Regions from separate parts of the Nonomuraea sp. NPDC049655 genome, predicted to be linked through region 2. Evidence: riboswitches for the same ligand, from Rfam matches in the RefSeq annotation. Region 2 holds a riboswitch; the other holds the start of a gene.
The links. Region 2 has a riboswitch for cyclic di-AMP ahead of ACIBQ6_RS49225 (hypothetical protein). Riboswitches for the same ligand answer to the same signal wherever they lie in the genome.

Region 1: it holds a riboswitch for cyclic di-AMP, as region 2 does, so the genes downstream of both, ACIBQ6_RS07695 (hypothetical protein) here and ACIBQ6_RS49225 (hypothetical protein) in region 2, are expected to answer to the same signal.

What each region holds. Positions count from the first base shown of each region.
Region 1 covers NZ_JBITLS010000002.1:507,080-514,319, reverse strand. Annotated here, with positions in the region: gene ACIBQ6_RS07730 (ABC transporter permease) at 1-565, shown strand, start outside; gene ACIBQ6_RS07725 (hypothetical protein) at 581-1,045, opposite strand; gene ACIBQ6_RS07720 (YetF domain-containing protein) at 1,135-1,704, opposite strand; gene ACIBQ6_RS07715 (rod shape-determining protein) at 1,701-2,705, opposite strand; gene ACIBQ6_RS07710 (PadR family transcriptional regulator) at 2,790-3,287, opposite strand; gene ACIBQ6_RS07705 (MDR family MFS transporter) at 3,344-4,798, shown strand; gene ACIBQ6_RS07700 (DUF5302 domain-containing protein) at 4,846-5,046, shown strand; cyclic di-AMP (ydaO/yuaA leader) riboswitch at 5,212-5,346, shown strand; gene ACIBQ6_RS07695 (hypothetical protein) at 5,522-6,229, shown strand; gene ACIBQ6_RS07690 (alpha/beta fold hydrolase) at 6,284-7,159, shown strand; gene ACIBQ6_RS07685 (hypothetical protein) at 7,202-7,240, opposite strand, start outside.
Region 2 covers NZ_JBITLS010000026.1:9,891-17,130, forward strand. Annotated here, with positions in the region: tRNA gene ACIBQ6_RS49185 (tRNA-Pro) at 63-139, opposite strand; tRNA gene ACIBQ6_RS49190 (tRNA-Gly) at 229-299, shown strand; gene ACIBQ6_RS49195 (uridine kinase) at 379-1,008, shown strand; gene ACIBQ6_RS49200 (HAD family hydrolase) at 962-1,600, opposite strand; gene ACIBQ6_RS49205 (TrpB-like pyridoxal phosphate-dependent enzyme) at 1,696-3,006, shown strand; gene ACIBQ6_RS49210 (50S ribosomal protein bL37) at 3,046-3,123, opposite strand; gene ACIBQ6_RS49215 (DeoR/GlpR family DNA-binding transcription regulator) at 3,261-4,040, shown strand; gene galT (galactose-1-phosphate uridylyltransferase) at 4,037-5,107, shown strand; cyclic di-AMP (ydaO/yuaA leader) riboswitch at 5,176-5,314, shown strand; gene ACIBQ6_RS49225 (hypothetical protein) at 5,320-6,297, shown strand; gene sigJ (RNA polymerase sigma factor SigJ) at 6,313-7,221, opposite strand.

The sequences.
Region 1 (7,240 bases), on a different contig from region 2:
CGCGGAGTCCAGGCTGGACTTCGACGGGCATCCGACCACGCTCTACACCCGCTCGCAGGAGGCGAGGCTGGAGGACGTGCGGTCGGTCCTGGCCGGCACGGCCAACCCCGAGGCGCCCAACGAGGTGGACGTCTCCCGCCCGTCCGACGCGCTGGCCGCCAAGCAGGCGACCAGCCAGGCCTTCGCCGGGCTGCTGCTCGGCGTCGGGGCGGTGGCGCTGCTCGTCGGCGGCGTCGGCGTGGCCAACACGATGGTCATCTCGGTGCTGGAGCGCCGCGCGGAGATCGGCCTGCGCCGTTCGCTCGGCGCGACGCGCGGCCAGATCCGCACCCAGTTCCTCGCCGAGTCGCTGCTGCTGTCCGCGCTGGGCGGCGCGGGCGGGATCCTGCTGGGGGCCGGCGTCACCGTCGCCTACGCCTTCTCCCGCGGGTGGCCGGCCGTGGTGCCCGCGTGGGCGACCGTCGGGGGCCTGGCGGCCACGCTGCTCATCGGCGCGGTGGCCGGGCTCTACCCGGCCGTGCGCGCCTCCCGGCTGTCGCCGACGGAGGCGCTGTCGGCGCCCTGAGACAAGCGCCCCGGGTCAGGACAGAGCGGCCTCGGGGGCGGGGGAGTAGCAGGTCGTCCTGCCGACGATCCTGACGTTCGGCCCGTCGAGCACGGTGAGCTCGAACGTCAGGTTCGTCCGGGGGTTACGCACGACGGAGACGACAGGGGTCTCGTCACGCAGGTCGAGATCCTCGACGATCTGGTCGTAGCCCATGTCCTGGAGGGTGTGCAGCAGGCCGTCGGGGGCGTCGGCGGCCTCGCCCTCGGCCCGGACGAGCCGGCGCACCTGGCCGGGCACGCACGAGCGGTCTTCGGTCTCGTCGGAGCGGCCGGCCGGCGACATATGCAGCGCGGCGCTGGTGAGCAGGGTGTCGGTGTCGGCGGTGAGCTGCCTGGCCGCCTCCTCGAAGGAGGGCTGGCGGCCGGAGGTACAGGCTGCCGCGACCGCGACGCATACAAGCACCGCGGACATCACGACCGAGCGACCAGCCAGGCGCACGTTGGGACGATATCGGAGATCAATTCCGGGCGCAGGGGATTAACGCCATATTAATGGCCGATATCAAAAGGCAATCCGGCCGCGCATTCTCAGGAGGGGCCGGTTCTCAGCTCGTCCAGCTTGCGTTCGATGCGGTCGAGGCGCCGGCACAGGTCCTCCAGGTCACCGCGTTCGGCTCCCTCCTCCTCGGGGCGCAGGTGAACCAGGAGCGAGCCGCCGGGCTCCAGGCGTACCAGGTCGGTGTCGGTGACGCTCTCGGCCCCCCGGAGCTGGAGCATCACGTTGAGGTCGGCCTGCCGGACGCCCATCCGGCGCAGCGCCGAGGGGATGAAGTGCCCGTCGCGGGCCAGGACGACCGGCGTGCCCTCGAACACCCTGCCGACCGAGGGCACGGTCGCCGCCAGCCGCACCACGACCGAGTTGACCGCCACCAGGATCACCACGCCCACCAGGCCGCCGATCAGCGAGTTGTCCGGACCGATGATCGCGTTCTGCACGACGTTGCTCATCAGCAGCATGACCACGAAGTCGAAGTTGTTGAGCTGCGCGATGCCGCGTTTGCCGGCGATGCGGAGCAGTACGGCGATCGTCACGTAGACGGCGATCGTCCTGACGGTCTTGTCGGCGACGGAGACCCCCAGGTCGAACAGGTCGCTCACCGGCGCCTCAGCTTGGCGATCAGCCCCAGGTCCTCCACGCAGCGTCCGAGCCCCAGGGCCACCGAGTCGCTGGGCCGCTCCGCGCGCCGCACCGGCATGGACAGCCCCTCCTGCAGCCGCCGGCGCAGGCCGGGCAGCAGCGCGCCGCCGCCGACCAGCACCATTCCGCGCTCGCCCAGGTCGGCGGTCAGCTCGGGAGGGCAGCGTTCCATGGTGTACTCCGCGGCCCGCACGATGTGCTCGACCGGCTGGACGGCCGCCTCGCGGACGCGCGCCGCGGGCAGCGCCACCGCGCGCTCCTCGCCGGTGCCGGCGTCCCTGCCGCGGATCAGCACGTTCCCGGTCGGCTCCCGCGTCGCGCGCAGCTTGGCCGACTCGGCCTCCCGCTCGTCGGCCAGCAGGCCGTGCTCGTCCTCGACCAGGCGGGCGACCGCGCGGGTCACGGCGTTCCCGCCGCCGCGCACGGTTCCGGCGGCGACCACGGCCCCGCAGGAGAGCACGGCGACCCTGGTGGCGTCCCGGCCGATGTCGACGACCATGTGCCCGGCGCCGTCGCGGACCGGCAGGCCCGCGCCGAGCGCGGCCGCGATCGCGTGTTTGACCAGCAGGATCCCGCGGGCCTCCGCCTCGAAGCCGGCGTCGCGCAGCGCCACCCGCTCGATCGGCGTGAACTCGTCGGGCACGGCCATCACCAGGCGCGGCCGGGGGAACGGGTGCCGGTGCACCTTGCGCAGGAAGTGCCTGATCATGCGCCGGGCGAGCTCGCCGTCCTGGGGCAGGCCGTCGCTGATCGGCCAGTACGTCTCGCCGTCCGCGCCGTCCGCGCCGTCCGCGCCGTCCGCGCCGTCCAGGGCCTCTGCGCCGAAGCCGACGACCCTGCCCGTCTGCCTGTCGCGCAGGACGACCGACGGCTCGTCCAGCACGATGCCCCTGCCCTTGGCGTAGATCCTCGTGCCGGCCGCGCCGAGGTCGATCGCCAGGTCACGACCCAGGAGGCTCATCGCCGCACTGGGAGGTTGAGCATCATGCCTGGGTGTATATCCGGCGCTTCTCCAACGCAACACCAGGAACCGCAGAGTTCCGTTTTACCCTTCGTGCCGCAGGGCGGCCAGGGTCTCGTCGGCCCACGCGATGCCGGAGCGCGCCTGGTGCAGGCCGAGGGACAGCGCGTACTGGCCGAACAGGCCCCCGGGCCGGCAGTCGAGCGTCGCGAGGCGGGCCTGGAAGTGGGCCTTGATGCGCTCGACCACGGCGACGGCCTGCCCGGTGTCGAGCAGGGCCAGCAGGAACGCCTGGAGGGCGGTCTCGCTGCGCACGGTCGCCGACGGGTCGTGGCCGACCAGCCACTCGGTGACCAGCGCGCGGCCCTCGGCGGTGATGGCGTAGATCTTGCGGCCCCGGGCGCCCTCGTGCTCGACCGTCACCAGGCCGTCGGCGGCCATCTTGACCAGTTCCGGATAGATCTGCGTGTGCCCCGCCTGCCAGACGTGGTTGAGCGAGTGCTCGAACTTCTTGGCCAGGTCGTAGCCGCTGGCCGGGCCTTTGGTGGCGAGCAGGCCGAGGAGCGCGATCCGCAGGGACATGCCCGCCAGCATAGCGAAGGCTTGACATGTCAGCTCTTACATATCAATCTTCACCTGTGACTAATGACATGAAGACCAAGGGCAACGGGCTGGTGTTGCTGGCGGTGCTCGGCGGGATGTTCCTGGCGATGCTCGACCAGACGATCGTCGGCACCGCGCTGCCCCGCATCACCGGCGAGCTGGGCGGCACCCGGCTCTACACCTGGGTGGTCACGGCGTATCTGCTCACCTCCACCGTGACCGTGCCGCTGTACGGCAGGCTGTCCGACCAGCACGGCAGGAAGCCGCTGCTGCTCGTCGGGATGTCGGTGTTCGTCGTCGGATCGGCGTTGTGCGGGCTCGCCCAGGACATGACCCAGCTCATCGCCTTCCGCGCCGTGCAGGGGCTGGGCGCGGGCGCGTTGCTGCCGCTGTCGCTGGCCCTGGTGATGGAGATGTTCCCGCCCGGACGCAACGGCGCCCGCGTGCAGGGCGCACTCGGCGGCGTGATGGCGTTGACGTACCTGGCCGGGCCCTTCCTGGGCGGGTTGTTCACCGACCACGCGAGCTGGCGGTGGGCCTTCTACGTGAACGTGCCGCTCGGGATCGTGCTGATCGCGATCGTGGTGCTGCGGCTGCCGTTCCGTCCGGGCACCGGCGGCGGGGGCCGGCCGGACTACGCGGGCATCGCGGTGTTCAGCGTGGCCATCAGCGCCCTGCTGCTCGGCCTGACCGAGAAGGGCCTGGACGGCAACTCCTGGACCTCCCCGCCCGTGGCCGGGCCGATCCTGCTGGCGCTGGTCCTGCTGGCCGCGTTCGTGCTGGTCGAGCTGCGGGCGGCGAACCCGGTCATGCCGATGCACCTGTTCCGGGACCGTACGTACACGCTGGTCAACGCGACCTCGTTCTTCACCGCCTTCTGCATGTACGCCGGCGTGGTGTTCCTGCCGCGCTACTTCCAGCAGGCGCTGGGCGTCAGCGCCACCGAGTCCGGGCTGAGGATCTACCCGATGACGCTGGCGATGGTGGCGGGCAGCGCGCTCATGGGCACGCTGATGTCCAGGACGCGCACGTACAAGCCGTGGCTGGTCGGGGCGCCGTTCCTGCTGGTGGCCGGCAGCCTGCTCTGCCTGAACCTCACCGTGCGCACCGACGGCCTGCTGCTGGCCGGGTGGATGGCGCTGCTCGGGCTCGGCATGGGGCCGATGTTGTCGGGGCTGACCGTGACCGTGCAGCAGGCCGTCGCGCCGCGGTACATCGGCACGGCCTCGGCCAACCTCACCTTCTTCCGGCAGATCGGCGGCTCGGTGGCGCTGGCGCTGGCCGGCACCGCGTACACGTCGGTCATCACCACGGACGCGCCGGTCCACGGGCTCGCGGCCGCGCACGCCTCGGCGGCGGCCGTGGTCATCCCGTCGCTGGGCGTGGCGGGCGCGGTGATCGCCCTGGTCGCGCTGGTCATGATGCCCGGCAGGCGGCTGGAGCAGGCGCCCGCGGCGGAAAGCAGAGTGGAGGCCGGTTTCGCGTCGTAAGCGACGTCGTGCGAAGCTGTGGATGTCCCCAGAACCAGGAGGTCCTCATGGCGGAAACACCGGAGCCGGAAGTCAGCGAGACTCCCGAGGACGAGATGAAGCGCAAGTTCCGCGAGGCGTTGGAACGCAAGCGCGGGCAGCAGGCCGACTCGGCCGCGGGTGGCAGGGGCGTGGACCCGTCGAAGATCCACGGGGCGCACGGTCCGGCAGCGAGTAAAAGATCCTTCAGGCGCAAGAGCGGCGGCTGAAAGGTCCGATTTAGCAGGGGGTACGGCATGCCGTGCCCCCTTTCTCTTTACCTCGATAGGTAGATCTTTACCCGGTTCATGACGATTCGTTTGTATTTGTCCGAATCTCTGGGTACCGTCTTAACCAATTACCAGCTGGTGGCGTAGTCCCTACCAGGAGAGGGACGACAGCTGGCGCCGAATCCCGACTTGTCGGGAACCGGGGACCCATCTCATTGGGGTGAATCCGGCCATGTGCCGGTAGGGCATCTCCACGCCCGAACCCGTCAGCTAACCCGGTAGGCGAGATGGAGAGGACTTCACGCATGTACCACCTCGTCGTACCCCCGGACAGTGTAGTGACGACCGCCTGCTGAGCGGTCTCTTCCCTGACTTCCCCCACGCGCCGCGTAACCACCCTTTCGGCGCTCTGCCCGGTTACGCACCGTAGTCACGCGCGTTCCCCCTGTCCCCTCGCGAAGGACTTCACTGCTTCATGTCTCGATTTGGCCTGCGCTCTCTCGCCCTGCTGTCCGTGTCCGCCATGGGCGCGCTGACGATCTCCGCCACCGGCGCCCACGCCGACACCGGCGACGACCAGAAGATCCTGCTCAAGGGTTCCACGAAGGCCTCCTACTTCTGGGACGACTCCTCCGGCCGGGCCGGCGACACCGGCCTCCCCGCCAGCGGCAAGCCCATGCAGAAGGGCCTGGCCGCCAGCCCGAGCTGGCCCCTCATGACCGAGGGCTACGTGACCTACAACGGCAAGAAGATGCCGTTCTTCGTGGGCGACCGCGGCCCCGGCGAGCCCTCCAGCCGTGGCGTCATGCTCGACCTCGACGCCAAGACCTTCGCCGAGCTGACCGGCGGCACCTTCAACCCCGACACGCTCGGCGTGGACGGCAACGGCGGCCAGGGCCACATCAAGATCGACTACGTCATCACCAAGTGGGGCGACGGCAAGGGCAAGAAGAACTACCCCGTGGCCTTCTCCACCGGCGCGTGGGGCAGGTTCGACGACAACCCGGCCGAGCCTCCCAAGGTGCTGGCCGACAAGCCCGCCGAGGACGCGGCCGGTTCCGCCGGCGGCCAGGTCGGGAAGACCGTCGCGATGGGCGGCACCGTCATGGCCGGCGTGCTCGTGCTGGCCGGCGGCGGCGTGGTGCTCGGCGGCGAGCGCCTGCGCAAGCTCCTCAACGACTGATCTCCGGACAGACCGCTCTTTACGCCTCGCGACTAGAATGACATTCTGGTCGCTGTGATCCAGCGCGCAGCCGCCAACGGCATCGAGATCGCCTACGAGAGCTTCGGCTCACCCGCGGGCAGGCCCCTGCTGCTCATCATGGGACTCGGCGCCCAGCTCATCCACTGGGACGACGAGTTCTGCGAACTCCTGGCCGAGCAGGGTCACCACGTCGTCAGGTTCGACAACCGCGACGCGGGCCTGTCCACCCATCTCCACGACGAGGGCGTGCCCGCATGGGGCGCGCCCTCGCCGTACGTGCTGGACGACCTGGCCGACGACAGCGCCGGGCTCATGGACGTCCTGGGCCTGCCCGCCGCGCACGTCGTCGGCGCCTCGATGGGCGGGATGATCGCCCAGGCGCTGGCCATCCGGCACCCCGCTCGCGTGCTGAGCCTGACCTCGATCATGTCCACGCCCGGCCCGCAGGCGGCCCCGCCGACCGAGGCGGCCACCGCGGTGCTCTTCGCCAAGCCCGCGACCGACCGCGAGGGGGTCGTCGCCGGCGCGCTGACGACCTGGGCCGTGCTCGGGTCCCCCGGCTGGGAGCTGGACCGCGAACGCGTCACCAGGCTGGCCGGGCTCGCCTTCGACCGCTGCCACGACCCGGCCGGCACGGCCCGCCAGCTCGCCGCCATCATGGCCTCCGGCGACCGCACGTCCGCGCTGGGCGGGCTGAAGGTGCCCGCGCTGGTCATCCACGGCGAGGACGACCAGCTCGTGCCGCTCGCCGGCGGGCGGGCCACGGCCGCCGCCATCCCGGGCGCCCGCCTGGTCACCTACCCCGGCATGGGCCACGACCTGCCTCGCGCCCTCTGGCCCGCGATCGTCGCCGAGATCACCGCCCACACCGGCTCCGCGACGCCCGCCCGGCCCGAGCCCGCCGCGTGACCCGCCGCGTGACCCGCCGCGGAGCCTCGCTGCGCGGGCCGGTCAGAGCTCCAGCTTCTCCTCGATGACCTTGAGCATGTG
Region 2 (7,240 bases):
GGCACTTCGTCCGGGTCCGCGAACCAAGAAGGCCCCCTCCGCGTCGGAGGGGGCCGAGGAGCTGGTCGGGGCGACAGGATTTGAACCTGCGACTTCTTGCTCCCAAAGCAAGCGCGCTGCCAAGCTGCGCCACGCCCCGCCTCGCCGGGTGCGCATGCGGTCCGCGACTCCGGTACGCTTACGCCCTGACGACCGGATGAAGTCTAGACCAGAGTTCGACCGGTTCGCGCGGACGTAGCTCAATGGTAGAGCCCTAGTCTTCCAAACTAGCTACGCGGGTTCGATTCCCGTCGTCCGCTCTCGCAGGCGAAAGGCCAGGTCATCCCCGGTTCGGGGGGCCTGGCCTTTTGTGATCTTCGGGGGCGTAGGCTGGCGTCGATGCGTGCACGTCCGATCTCCCGGGAGGCGCTCGTCGAGGAGCTCGCCGAGCTCGTCGCCGCGCGGCCCAAGGACGCCTGGGTGCGGGTGGCGGTCGACGGAGCGCCCGCGGCGGGGCCCGGCGCGCTGGCCGACGAGCTGGTCGCGCCGCTGCGGTTGCGCGGCAGGCCCGTGCTGCGGGTGTCGGCGGGTGACTTCCTGCGGCCGGCCTCGCTCCGGCTGGAGCACGGCCGGACCGATCCCGACGTCTTCTACGAGGACTGGCTCGACGTCAAGGGCCTGCTGCGCGAGGTGCTCGAACCCTTGGAGCCGGGCGGCTCGGGGCGGGTGCTGCCGGCGTTGTGGGACAGCGGGATCGATCGCGCGTACCGGCTGCCGTACCGGGAGCTGGCGCCGGGCGGGGTGGTGCTCGTGGACGGCACGCTGCTGCTGGGACGGGGGCTGCCGTTCGAGGTGAGCGTGCACGTGTGGCTGTCGGCGGGGGCGCTGGCGCGGCGCACGCCGCAGGACGAGCGGTGGCGGCTGCCGGCCTACGAGCGGTACGAACGCGAGGCGCGCCCGCAGCGGGCCGCCGACGTGGTGGTCAGGGCCGACCATCCGGACCGGCCGGCGGTGCTGACGGACGGCTGAGCCCGAGCAGCGCGTCCAGCTCGGCGACCGCCTGGGCGTTCGAGGTGAAGCGCACGGCGTGCAGGCCGGCCGCGCGGGCGCCCTCGACGTACGGCTCGTGGTCGTCGAGGAACACCGTGGCGGCGGGGTCGGCGCCGAGGGCGTCGCAGGCCATCAGGTAGATGCGCGGATCCGGTTTGCGCACTCCCGCCTCGTGCGAGTAGACGATGTGGTCCACCAGGCCGGCGTAGCCGTACGCGGCCTGCTCGCGTTCCCTGGCGCCGACGAAGCTGTTGCTCACCAGGCCCGTGCGGTAGCGCGGACGCAGGGCGCCCAGGTACGCCATGAGCTCGGTGTTGGGCGTGCCGAGGTACTCCGTCCAGACGTCGTCCATGAACGCCCCGGCGTGCGCGCCGAGCACCTTGGTCACCTCGGCGCCGGCCTGCTCCTCCGTCATCTCGCCGACCGCCCCGGCCAGCCAGGTCGGCTCCAGCTGGGCGTCGATGTGCCCGGCGGGCAGCCCGAGCTTCTCCTCCCACCTGGCCGTCACGCCCAGGGACGGCGTCAGCTCCAGCACCCCGCCGATGTCGAACACGACCGCATCGATTTTCATATGCTCCTCCTGTGAACTGATTCAACCAAGGTAAAGAAGGAACGTGTCCGTGTCCAGACCCTTGACGGCCCACAGGGGCGGCTCAAACTGAAACGGTGATCCCTGGCAACTGGTACAACATCGTTCCCGATCTTCCCGTGCCGCCTCCGCCGCCGCTGCATCCCGGCACCCGCCGTCCCGTGGGGCCGGACGACCTCGCGCCACTGTTCCCCATGGAGCTCATCGCGCAGGAGGTCAGCGGCGACCGCTACGTGCCCATCCCCAAGGAGGTCATCGACGTCTACCGGCTGTGGCGGCCCACGCCGCTGATCAGGGCGCACCGGCTGGAGAAGGCCCTCGACACGCCGGCCCGCATCTACTACAAGTACGAGGGCGTCTCACCGGCCGGGTCGCACAAGGCGAACACCGCCGTGCCGCAGGCGTACTACAACGCCAAGGAGGGCGTGCGGCTGCTGACCACGGAGACCGGCGCGGGACAGTGGGGGTCGGCCCTGGCGTTCGCCTGCGCCCAGTTCGACGTCGAATGCCGGATCTGGATGGTTCGGGCGTCCTACGACCAGAAGCCGTACCGGCGCTCGCTCATGCGCGTGTACGGCGCCATCGTCCACCCCAGCCCCTCCCCCCTCACCGGCGCGGGCAGCAAGGCGCTGGCCGACGACCCCGCCTCCCCCGGCAGCCTGGGGCTGGCGATCAGCGAGGCGGTCGAGGTGGCCGCCGCGACCCCCGAGGCCCGGTACGCGCTCGGCTCGGTGCTCAACCACGTCCTCATGCACCAGACGGTGATCGGCGAGGAGGCCCTGGCGCAGCTGCCCGAGCTGCCCGACCTGGTCATCGGCTGCACCGGCGGCGGCTCCAACTTCGCCGGTCTGGCCTTCCCCTTCCTGCGGGAGAAGCTGGCCGGACGGATCGGCACCCGGTTCAGGGCGGTCGAGCCGGCCGCCTGCCCGTCGTTCACCCGCGGCGTGTACGCCTACGACTTCGGCGACACCGCCGGGCTGACGCCGCTGCTGAAGATGCACACCCTCGGGCACTCCTTCGTCCCCGACCCGATCCACGCCGGCGGGCTGCGCTATCACGGCATGGCGCCGCTGCTGTCCCACATGTACGAGCTGGGGCTGTTCGAGGCGGTGACCCGTACCCAGAGCGAGTGCTTCGAGGCGGGTGTGCGCTTCGCGCGGACCGAGGGCATCGTCCCGGCCCCCGAGCCCACGCACGCGCTGGCCGAGACCATCGCCGAGGCCCTGCGCTGCAAGGAGAGCGGCGAGGAGAAGGTGATCCTCACCGCGCTGTGCGGGCACGGCCACTTCGACCTGGCCGCCTACGACCGCCACCTGGCCGGCGAACTGGAGGACTACTCACTTCCGCAGGAGCGCCTCGACCAGGCGCTCAGCGAGCTGCCCGGCTGAGATGACACGGGTGGCCGCGAGATCCGCGGCCACCCGTGTTCAGTTCGCGTTCGGGCGCTTCCCGTGGTTCGCCTTCTTCTTCTTGCGCGCCCTGCCCTTGCGTGCACGTTTCGCCATGGGCTCACCTCCGACGGTCGGGATCGTGACCTACAAGGTCTCCCCTGCCCGCGGGCCGCACAAGCGATACGCCGCGACCTAACATTCCTCAACAAACTCGTGTCATAATTTGGTGGAATCTGTTGGAAGGGGTGGGCGTGCTCGCACAGCAGCGTCAGCAGACGATCCTCGAACGCGTACGCAGCAGCGGCGGCGTCCGGGTGGCCGACCTCGTGCGCGAGCTCGGCGTCTCCGACATGACGATACGCCGCGACCTTGAGGTGCTGGCCGAGCGCGGGCTGCTGGAGAAGGTCCACGGCGGCGCGACGGCCCTCGGCCCCGGCTCGACCGAGGAGCCCGGCTTCACCGCCAAGTCCGCCCGCCAGCAGCAGGAGAAGGAGGCCATCGCGCGGCACGCGGCCACCCTCGTACGGCCGGGCACCGCCGTGGCCCTCTCCGCCGGCACCACCACGTGGGCGCTGGCCCACCACCTCGTCGCGGTGGCCGAGCTGACCGTGATCACCAACTCGATCCCCGTCGCCGAGGTCTTCCACCGCAACCCGCGCGCCGACCGCACGGTCGTGCTGACCGGCGGCGTGCGCACGCCCTCCGACGCGCTCGTCGGCCCCGTGGCGGTGGCGGCCATCCGCCGCCTGCACGTGGACACGCTCTTCCTCGGGGTGCACGGCATGAGCCTGCGCGCCGGGTTCACCACGCCCAACCTCCTGGAGTCCGAGACCGACAGGGAGCTGGTGGCCGCGGCGCACCGGCTGGTGGTCCCCGCCGACCACACCAAATGGAACACGGTCGGCATCAGCACGATCGCCGAGCTGACCGAGGCCGACGTGGTCATCAGCGACGCGGGGCTGCCCGAGGAAGCACGCACCGAGCTGGCCGAACGGGCCGGAGAACTGATCATCGCGGAGGGCACGCCTTGAAGCGCACCATCACCCACCTGGCAGACGGCCGAGAGCTGATCTACTTCGACCGGCGCGACGACGCCGACCGGAGCGCGATCGACCGGCGGCCGCTCGATCCGCGGCCGGTGGCCTCCGAGCTGCGCTACGACCCGCTGACCGAGGAGTGGATCGCGATCGCCGGCCACCGGCAGACGCGGACGTTCCTGCCGCCGGCCGACGAGTGCCCGTTGTGCCCGTCATCCGCCACGCGGGCGTCGGAGATCCCGGCCCATGACTATGACGTGGTGGTGTTCGAGAACCGCTTCCCCTCTTTCTCCGGAAATTTTGGGACTTACGGGGATGTCGGCGGCCTGAGTGAGGTGCGGCCGGGTGTCGGACGTTGTGAGGTGGTGTGCTTCACCTCCGACCACTCCTCCTCCTTCTCCAGGCTCTCCAACGCGCAGGTCAGGCTGGTCATGGAGGCGTGGGCCGACCGCACGGCCGAGCTGTCCGGCATGGAGGGTGTCGAGCAGGTGTTCTGCTTCGAGAACCGGGGCGAGGAGATCGGCATCACGCTCCCCCACCCGCACGGGCAGATCTACGCCTATCCCTACGTGACCCCGCGCACCAAGCTCCAGCTGGGGGCCGCCTCTCGGCACACGGGCGGCAACCTGTTCGCCGACGTGCTGGCCGCCGAGCAGGCCGCCGGCACGCGGGTGGTGGCCGCCAACGAGCTCTGGACGGCGTTCGTGCCGGCCGCCGCGCGCTGGCCGTTCGAGGTGCACGTGTATCCGCACCGGCAGGTGCCCGACCTGGCGGCGCTGTCGGAGGAGGAGCGGGCCGCGTTCGCGCCGCTGTACACCTCGGTGCTGCGGGCGCTCGACGCGCTGTTCGGGGTCGCGATGCCGTACATCTCGGCCTGGCACCAGGCGCCGGTGCGGTACGGTCGCGAGCTGGCCTACCTGCGCCTGGAGCTGTTCAGCATCAGGCGGGCGCCCGGGAAGCTGAAGTACCTGGCGGGCTCGGAGTCGGCCATGGGGGCCTTCGTCAACGACGTGCTGCCGGAGGAGGCGGCACGCATGTTGCGATCACGAATTGATCACTAATTGGTTTCTCATTAAAGTCGCATGACTCGTGATCTACCACTAATATCCCGTTAGACATCGGCCATAACGGTCGTTGTACGCCTAATCCCGGGCGTGTTGCCCGGGAGCCGGGGACCCATCGCATCCGGGGTGAATCCGCGCAAGTGGTAGGGACTGCTCCCGTGCCCGAACCCGTCAGCTAACCCGGCCGGCAGAGGGAGAGGAACAACCACGTGGCGGCTTCGTCCCCCGCGAGTCTCGCCGTCGGTCTCATCACCGCCACCGCCCTGCTCGTCCATCCGGCCGCCGCCTCGGTCTCCGGGGCAGCCGCCGTGGCGGCCGCGCCCAAGCCGTCCGAGGCGCAGCTGCGGGCCCAGCTCAAGGAGCTCAACCGCAAGGTCGACAAGCTCATCGAGACGTACAACCTCAAGCGGGTCGAGCTGGCCAAGGCCCAGCAGGCCGCCACCGCGGCCCAGCAGCGGCTCACCGCCGCCGAGCAGGCGCTGGCCACGGCCGAGCAGCGGGTCGCCGAGATCGCCCGGCTGCGCTACCAGAACGGCGACACCTCCCTGCCGGCGTTCATGATGACCCCGGACGGCGGCGGCGCGGCCGTGCTCGAACAGCTCACCGCCGAGCAGCAGGCGGTCGTGGACAGCGTGGCCAAGGCCCGCGACGACCAGAAGAAGGCCGCCACGGCCGCCGCCGCGCTCGCGACGGAGCTGAAGGCGGGCACGGCGGAGGTGGCCGAGCAGCGCGACGACGCCCAGGACGTCATCGACGACATCAAGAAGAAGCTCCAGGACCTGGTGCCGTTCGGGCCGGGCAAGAAGTCCGACGGGAGCTGGGCGCCCGAGCTGCCGGCCGGCTCGGACAACATCACGCCGCGCACCCGGCTGATGCGCGCGCAGGTGCAGAAGAACTTCTCGCTGCCGTACGAGGTGGGCTGCTTCCGGTCCGGCTCCAGCGGCGAGCACCCGCTCGGCCGGGCCTGCGACTTCATGATGAGCACGGGCGGCACCATGCCGAGCGCCGTCAACAACGCCCTCGGCGACCGGCTGGCCGACTGGGCGCTGAAGAACAAGGCCAAGCTGGGCGTCAAGTACGTGATCTGGAAGCAGCGCATCAACCAGGGCTCGGGCTGGCGCTCGATGTCCGACCGCGGCAGCATCACCGAGAACCACTACGACCACGTGCACATCTCGATGAACTAGCCGCGGACCGGCGGCTCAGCGGATGCCGGTGAGCTTGTCGGGGTTGGTGACGGAGTAGACGGCGGCGATCCGGTCGCCCTCGGGCGTGAGATCGACGACGACCACGGCCAGCGGCCCGTCACCGGAGAAGACGAGCGCGCACGGGTCGCCGGCCACCCGCCGGTAACGCAGGTCCACCGCGCCCGGGGTCAGCGTCGCGGCGACGGACATGAACAGCGCCGCCACCTGGTCCCGGCCGTGGACCGGCTGCAGGCTGGTGGCCGGTCCCTTGCCGCCGCCGTCGGTCCACAAGGTCACCTCCGGCGCCAGCACCTCCAGCAGGGCCCGCAGGTCACCGCCGAGGGCGGCCGCGGCGAACCGCTCGGTCACCTCGGCGTGCACGTCGGGCTGGGTCCGGTGACGAGGACGGCGCGCGTGGACGTGGCGGCGCGCGCGGGCCGCGAGCTGCCGGACCGCCGCGGGCGTGCGCCCGAGGATGTCGGCCGTCTCCGGGTGGCTGAATCCGAACACCTCGTGCAGCACGAAGACCGCTCGTTCCAGCGGTGACAGGGTCTCCAGCACGACCAGCACCGCCATCGACAACGACTCCCCGCTCTCGGCGGCGCCTCCGGTGTTGTCGGGGGCCGTGACCAGCGGTTCCGGCAGCCAGGGGCCGACGTAGGTCTCCTGCCGACGGCTCAGGTCCGCCCGCCGGGCGAGCGCCTGGTTCACCGCGATCCGCACCAGGTAGGCCCGGACGTTCTCCACCGGTCCGGCGTCCGGCCTGCGGTGCCGGGCGGACCAGGCCAGCCACGCCTCCTGCAGCACGTCCTCGGTGTCGGCGACGCTGCCGAGCATGTTGTAGACCACGGAGAACAGCAGTTCCCGGTAGCCGAGGAACTGCTCGGTGGCGGCGTCGGCGGGGTGCCGCGGGGTCGGTGTCATGGCGTGCCTCCTCGTCTGT